2 regions of the Peribacillus sp. NPDC060253 genome follow, and region 1 is predicted to be linked to the other one. Evidence: riboswitches for the same ligand, from Rfam matches in the RefSeq annotation. Region 1 holds a riboswitch; the other holds the start of a gene.
What was found. Region 1 has a riboswitch for FMN ahead of ACFWE9_RS08900 (ECF transporter S component). Riboswitches for the same ligand answer to the same signal wherever they lie in the genome.

Region 1 (3,650 bases):
GGTTTTAAAAAAGTCAAGTTTGAAAACGCTCCTATTGAAAAGGTGGGCCATCTGAATTTAACTGACGACATAGTAGTGCCTAAAGCACCGAACCAAGTGAATTGATGCAGGGACAGGGGCTAAATGATGAGGAGCCGTGCCGTATTTGTTCAGAAAAAAGGATTGGAGTTAAAAACACACCCTAATAATTGTGTGCAAACAGAAAAGTGCCCTCTTCAAGCGGGCACTTTTTCTTCTTATAATGAAATGCGGGCCAAGAATGTAACTTCTTCTGTTTCCATTAAAAATTGCTTCATGTTGTCTTCTAATGGTTTATCAAAGCTTAAAACCATGATGGCTTCCCCGCCAGCTTCTTTTCGACCGACCTGCATGGCGGCAATGTTCACACCATGATCTCCAAGGACCTTACCTACGTTACCGATTACACCAGGTTTATCGGTATGCTGGATATATAGTAAATTTTCTTCCGGTTGAAAGTCGATTTTGAAGCCATTCAAACTTACAATTCGAGAACCGTAATTTGCGATATACGTTCCACTGATTGTTAATTCACGGTTATCACCTTTTACCTTAAGGCTGATCAGGTTAGAGTAACCTAAAGAATCCGAAGAGATTTTTTCCCCAACTGTGATGCCACGCTCTTTTGCGACCAGCAAGGCATTAACCTCATTAACGGATGCATCAACTCTTGATTTGAAGAAACCTGAGATTAAACTTTTTGTCAAAATCGCTGTATCGAAGTCCAATGATTCTCCTGCATACGTAACAGATATTTCCTGAATTCCTTCTTTCATGCACTGAGAAGCAATGGATCCCATTTGTTGGACGAGTTGATAGAAAGGTTGAACCTTTTCAAACACTTCTTTAGAAATGGCTGGAAGGTTGATAGAACTCGAGACTGGATTTCCCTCGAAATAGGTCAGAACTTCTTGTGCGACCTGTACGGCTACGTTTAATTGGGCTTCTTTTGTAGATGCACCTAAATGAGGTGTAGCAATGACACTATCCAGTTCAAGCAGTTTATGGCCAAGTGGAGGTTCTTCGACGAAAACGTCCAGTGCAGCCCCTGCTACATGACCTGCAACTATCATTTCATATAAATCATCCTCATCTAGAATTCCACCGCGGGCACAGTTCAGGACATATACGCCTTTTTTACAGGTAAGCAGTTTTTCTTTATTGATTAATCCCCTAGTTTCATTCGTTAAAGGTGTATGTACAGTAATGATGTCTGCTTTAGGAAGCAAATCATCCAAGGGGAGGGATGTTACGGACATTTTCTTGGCACGATCAGCAGTTAGGAACGGATCATATACAATGACATCCATACCAAACACTTTAGCACGTTTGGCAATTTCCCCTCCGATACGGCCAAACCCAATAATTCCTAACGTTTTACCGCGAAGTTCCGTTCCTGTGTATGAAGATCGTTTCCACTCCCCATTCTTCAGAGAAGCATAAGCTTGCGGAATATGACGCATTAACGAAGCCATCATGGCAAATGTATGTTCAGCTGTTGAAATGGTATTGCCGTCAGGTGCATTAACTACGACGATTCCGCGTTTTGTCGCAGCAGGGATGTCTATGTTATCGACGCCGACACCAGCCCGTGCAATAATCTTCAACTGTGGCATACGGTTCATTAAGTCTTCCGTAACCTTCGTTGCACTTCTTACAAGTATTGCATCAATCTGATCAAGTTCGCTTGCCGCTTCCTCTACTGTCTTCTGAATAAGAAGAATATTGGATGCCTCTGATAGCGGTCCGAGTCCTTCTGGTTTGATAGCATCTGCCACTAAAATCCGATACACGTTAAACACCTTCCTAGGTAAATAATTATCTTAAATTTCAGTTAATTTTACAATTGAACGGTTGATTATGTCAATTTGGCATTTCTTGATGTAAGCGCTTAAAACAAAGATTAATATTGGTATTGTTTGATCAAGACCGCAGTATTAATGACTTTATCATTAATTGCCTAAAAAAGAAAAAAATTTGATTATTTAAAATTGTCATGTAAGGACATCAACTTTTGAAAATCCTTTATTCGTTTAATGTCGGTTCCAAATGACAAGCGATATTCATGCTAAATTAATCATCCAAGAAAAAATGCTATTCAAAAAAAAGAATTTCAGATATAATGGGAAATGTAAACAAAATTTTATAGGTCTATCTTCGGGGCGGGGCGCAATTCCCCACCGGCGGTGATGAAGAAAATCTTCTTCTTAGCCCGCGAGCCTTACGGGGCAGGATTTGGTGTGATTCCAAAGCCGACAGTATAGTCTGGATGGGAGAAGATGGAGGTTCCTGAGTGCGTTTCAACAGTCATATGCTGAACGTTTGTTTGATGTAACCTTTAATTAATCCCTTTAATTCAATCGGAATTAAAGGGTTTTTTATTGAACATCAACATGATGAAGGAACACTAACCTCTTTTTCAGGTAGATCGGAAAAGAAGGAGAGAGAGCTATGAAAAAGAACAAAGTTAAAAAAACGGTCACGCTGGCCATGATGGGGAGCATTTCTTATCTATTGATGCTTTTGAATTTCCCGTTTCCAGGATTTCCACCTTTTCTGAATGTTGATTTTAGTGACATTCCAGCACTGATGGCGGCTTTGATTTTCGGTCCGATGGCAGGAATCCTAGTTGAATTCCTTAAAAATCTATTGGATTTAGTCATGACAGGTACCCTGACTGCTGTACCAGTTGGGCATATTGCTAACTTTATAGCAGGAGTACTGTTCGTTTTGCCTACTTACTACGTATTTAAAAAAATCAATTCCAAAAAAGGTATGACGTTCGCTTTACTTGCGGGTACAGTTTCAATGGCGGTAGTTATGAGTGTTTTAAACTATTTTGTCTTTTTACCGGCATATACCTTCTTTATGGGATGGGATGCAATGTCGGCGCCCGAATCAAGAAAGTTCGTAACGACGGCAATTTTACCTTTCAACGTGATTAAAGGCGTGCTTATCACTTCTGTATTCATGCTGTTGTTCATTAAATTGCAGACATGGATCAATAAGCAAACATTATATAAAAATGCTTAATGGCATAGACGATGATACAAAAAAGCCGGATATTCATATCCGGTCAGACTGTAGACAAAAAGGTTTCGGAATGGTCTCATTCCGAAACCTTTTTGATTTTTTATTGGATTTGAATATGGAGTGTCACCACTTTCTGTAGGTCTTACTTTCGGTACACTGTGATAAAAATCTTACGAACCAAATTGATTGGAAAGGGTGTACGAGACTCCTGCAGGAATAGTACGTCCAAGGGAGACCTCGCAGGCGCAAAGAGCACCGAGGAGGCTCCCGGACCGCCCGCGGAAAGCGAGTGCCTGGAGTGAACCGCAATATTCAAGTTTTATAAACCCTCAAAGAAGAATAGGCAAAAGGAGCTCTATCTAACTGTTAAAACCAAGTTGATAGGAAAGGGTGTGCGAGACACCAGCGGGAATAGTGCGTCCAAGGGAGACCCCTCAGGCGCAAAGAGCGCCGAGGAGGCTCCCGGACCGCCCGCGGAAAGCGAGTGCCCTACGTTCCAATCAACGGTCAAATGCAAAAAGCCTAAAAAAACTATAGTTAAACTCAATTATTATCGAGTTTGTCTGCAGTCAGCCTGGATATTAGCCAAAAGAAAAAGC
Region 2 (3,303 bases), on a different contig from region 1:
CCCCTATTCCAAACCTCAACTTTCACTTTCGAAACGGCCGAGCAAGGGGAAAGGCGTTTTGCCGGTTTGGAAGATGGCTATATATACTCACGCCTCGGGAATCCAACGGTACAGGTGCTTGAAGAAAAGATTGCCGCTTTGGAGGGAGGGGAAGCGGGGCTTGCTTTCGGTTCAGGTATGGCTGCAGTCTCGGCAGTACTTTTTGCGTTAACTAAAACAGATGACCATATCCTTTGTTCGCAGGGGCTATACGGCTGTACGTTTGGCCTTCTGCAATTAATGAAAAATAAATATCGCATCGCTCATGATTTCTGTGAAATGGACACAGAGGAACAGGTAAGGAAAATGATGCGGCCGGAAACGACCTGCATTTATGTGGAAACTCCAATCAATCCAACGATGAAAATGATTGATTTACAGATGGTAGTAAGGGTTGCGAAGGAATATAATGTGACGGTCGTAGTCGATAATACATTTTCGACACCATACTTACAAAGACCGCTTGAATATGGCTGTGATATCGTTCTTCATAGCGCTACGAAATATCTTTGCGGACATGGGGATGTTGTCGCGGGCCTAGTAGTAGGTAAGAAGGAATTTATGAATCAGGTAGCTGGCACGACACAAAAAGATATTGGTGGAATCATTTCACCATTTGATGCCTGGTTACTATTGCGGGGGTTAAAGACCTTACCTGTAAGGATGGATCGGCATTCCGCCAATGCAATGGAGATTTTTCGCGAACTGAAGAAACATCCAAAGGTGAAAAAGGTATACTATCCAGGGGATGAAGCTTCAACAGATCATTATATCATGCAAAAACAGATGAAACATGGCGGCGGCCTCATCTCTTTCGAATTGCATGGCACGAAAAAGGATGCGCAGGAATTTCTCAATAAATTGAAACTAATCAAAATTGCCGTCAGCCTAGGGGATGCCGAAACATTGATTCAACATCCCGCCACAATGACGCACTCGGCCGTTCCTGAAGAATCGCGACAGCAAATGGGCATCAGTGACCAGCTGGTCCGTCTCTCAGTTGGCCTTGAAGCTTGGCAGGATGTTTGGCATGATCTCCAGCAAGCGTTTTAGGCCACCATATTTACTTTTCAGTTCCTTCTATTCTTAATGAAGATGGTGATGGCTATGATAAAGGTGATAGCAGCCAGGATAAAGGAAGTATCTGAGATTATCGGGTAGGCAGCACCATTTCGTATCCCTATGCCTATGAACGCCCAAACGAATACGAGAGGATAGCACCAATCCCGGTTTTTACTTGCAAAGACAAAGGCCAGGATTGTTGCTGCAATCAGCAAGACGATCGTCCAAGCTACATTGGAAACTCCAATGCCGTCCCATTCAATATAGGTGAGGTAATAAGCAATGTCAGCCATGGTTGCAACACTTACCCAGCCTGTATAAACGGAAAATGGAAATAAATCAAAAGTAGTGTGCTCCACTTTTTTTATGCTTGTATAAATGACCGTTAAAGTAGTCAACAGAGCAATGATAATGAATACGGATAACAGAAAGTGTTCATAGTGCCAAGCCAAAAGCCAAGCGCCATTGAGCGCACAGCTTAAAGCAAACCAAGGGAAGGATGCCTTATAAGCAGGGCTGTTTTGATGTTTCCTTAAAAACTGCCTGAATACCCAGATGGCGAGCAAAAAGTAAATGAAGCCCCATATGGAAAATACATAACCGGCTGGAGTGAAAAGTACATCCAGTTTATCGGAAATCTCTCCTGATGTTTGGTCGTTCAATGGCAGGAAATTGGCTAAAAAATTCAATGTGACGACGAATAGATAGAAAATCAAATTGATGATGGTAATGAGCATGGCCTTCCTCCTTGTATGAATTGTGATTCCTTTTACCTTATTCCACACCTTTAGCCTGATTAACCTTTTTGGAGCACATCGGGGTACGTGGAGTTTATTTTTCCGTAATGAGAGGAATTCCTGTAACAATTGAACCATTTAAGGTTAGAAATTTTACATCTTCACTTTATGGTGTTAAAATATTCAAAGATTCATATTATTTTAGTCCTTCGGGGTCGGGTGAAAATCCCAACCGGCGGTGATGAAGAAATTCTAAGCCCGCGAGCCTGATAAAGGCAGGATTTGGTGAGATTCCAAAGCCGACAGTACAGTCTGGATGGGAGAAGGACGTGTGAAACCCAAATGTATACGTGTGCCTAATTTTTCAAAAATGAAAATATTGGGCTTTTTAGGTATACAATTTTTTTCACTCATTTCTCCTGCTAACTCCTTAGGTCATTTCTAAGGGGTTTTTTATATTTTATAAAAGGGGGAAAAACATGTTTACGGGAATCATTGAGGATATCGGTACCGTCCATTCCTTGAAAAAAGGAACAAGCAGTATGGAGTTGACGATTCGTTCTGAGAAAATCCTTGAAGATGTTCATCTCGGGGATAGTATATCAGTCAACGGGGTCTGCTTAACGGTAACATCCTTCACGAAAAGTTTGTTTACGGTGGACGTAATGCCGGAAACGGTCAAAGCTTCCTCGATCCGGACGTTAAAATTGGGATCACCTGTAAATCTCGAACGAGCCATGAGTGCACAGGGAAGGTTTGGTGGTCATTTTGTTTCAGGCCATATTGACGGAACAGGAACAATCATAAAAAAAGAGCGTAAAGAAAATGCCGTCTATTATGTAATCCAATTGGAAGAAGGACTCAGTAACTATTGCATTCCGAAAGGGTCCGTTGCCATTGATGGAACGAGCTTGACGATATTTGGGATCGAAAGAAACCTTTTGACTGTATCACTGATCCCCTTGACTCATCAGGACACCATATTGGGGCATAAGGCGGCTGGCGATATCGTTAACATCGAAAACGACATGATAGGGAAATATATTATACATCAAATGAAAAAAGGCGATTCAAAACCAGGACTGAATTTAGAGTTTTTGGCAGAACACGGATTCTAATAAAAGGGCGGTGTAATGATGTTCCATACAATTGAAGAAGCGATCGAAGATTTGAAAGCTGGCAAGGTAGTAATCGTATCCGATGATGAAGACCGTGAAAATGAAGGGGATTTTGTTGTGTTGGCTGAAAAGGCAACACCGGAAGCGATTAATTTCATGGCGACTCATGGACGAGGCTTGATTTGTACAACCATTACTGAAGATCTGGCAGGAAAATTGAGCCTGCATCCAATGGTAGGAGAAAATACCGACCATCATGGCACTGCGTTTACGGTTAGTGTCGATCATAAAAGCACTTCTACAGGAATCAGTGCTTTTGAACGGTCTTTGACCATACTTGAACTTCT

Region 2: another riboswitch for FMN. It lies ahead of ribE (riboflavin synthase); the one in region 1 lies ahead of ACFWE9_RS08900 (ECF transporter S component).

What each region holds. Positions count from the first base shown of each region.
Region 1 covers NZ_JBHXAS010000024.1:33,494-37,143, reverse strand. The annotation lists gene ACFWE9_RS08910 (hypothetical protein) at 1-105, shown strand, start outside; gene serA (phosphoglycerate dehydrogenase) at 237-1,811, opposite strand; FMN riboswitch at 2,168-2,303, shown strand; gene ACFWE9_RS08900 (ECF transporter S component) at 2,470-3,051, shown strand.
Region 2 covers NZ_JBHXAS010000014.1:22,769-26,071, forward strand. The annotation lists gene megL (methionine gamma-lyase) at 1-1,092, shown strand, start outside; gene ACFWE9_RS05805 (TspO/MBR family protein) at 1,110-1,838, opposite strand; FMN riboswitch at 2,040-2,170, shown strand; gene ribE (riboflavin synthase) at 2,318-2,956, shown strand; partial or broken gene ribB (3,4-dihydroxy-2-butanone-4-phosphate synthase) at 2,975-3,303, shown strand, end outside.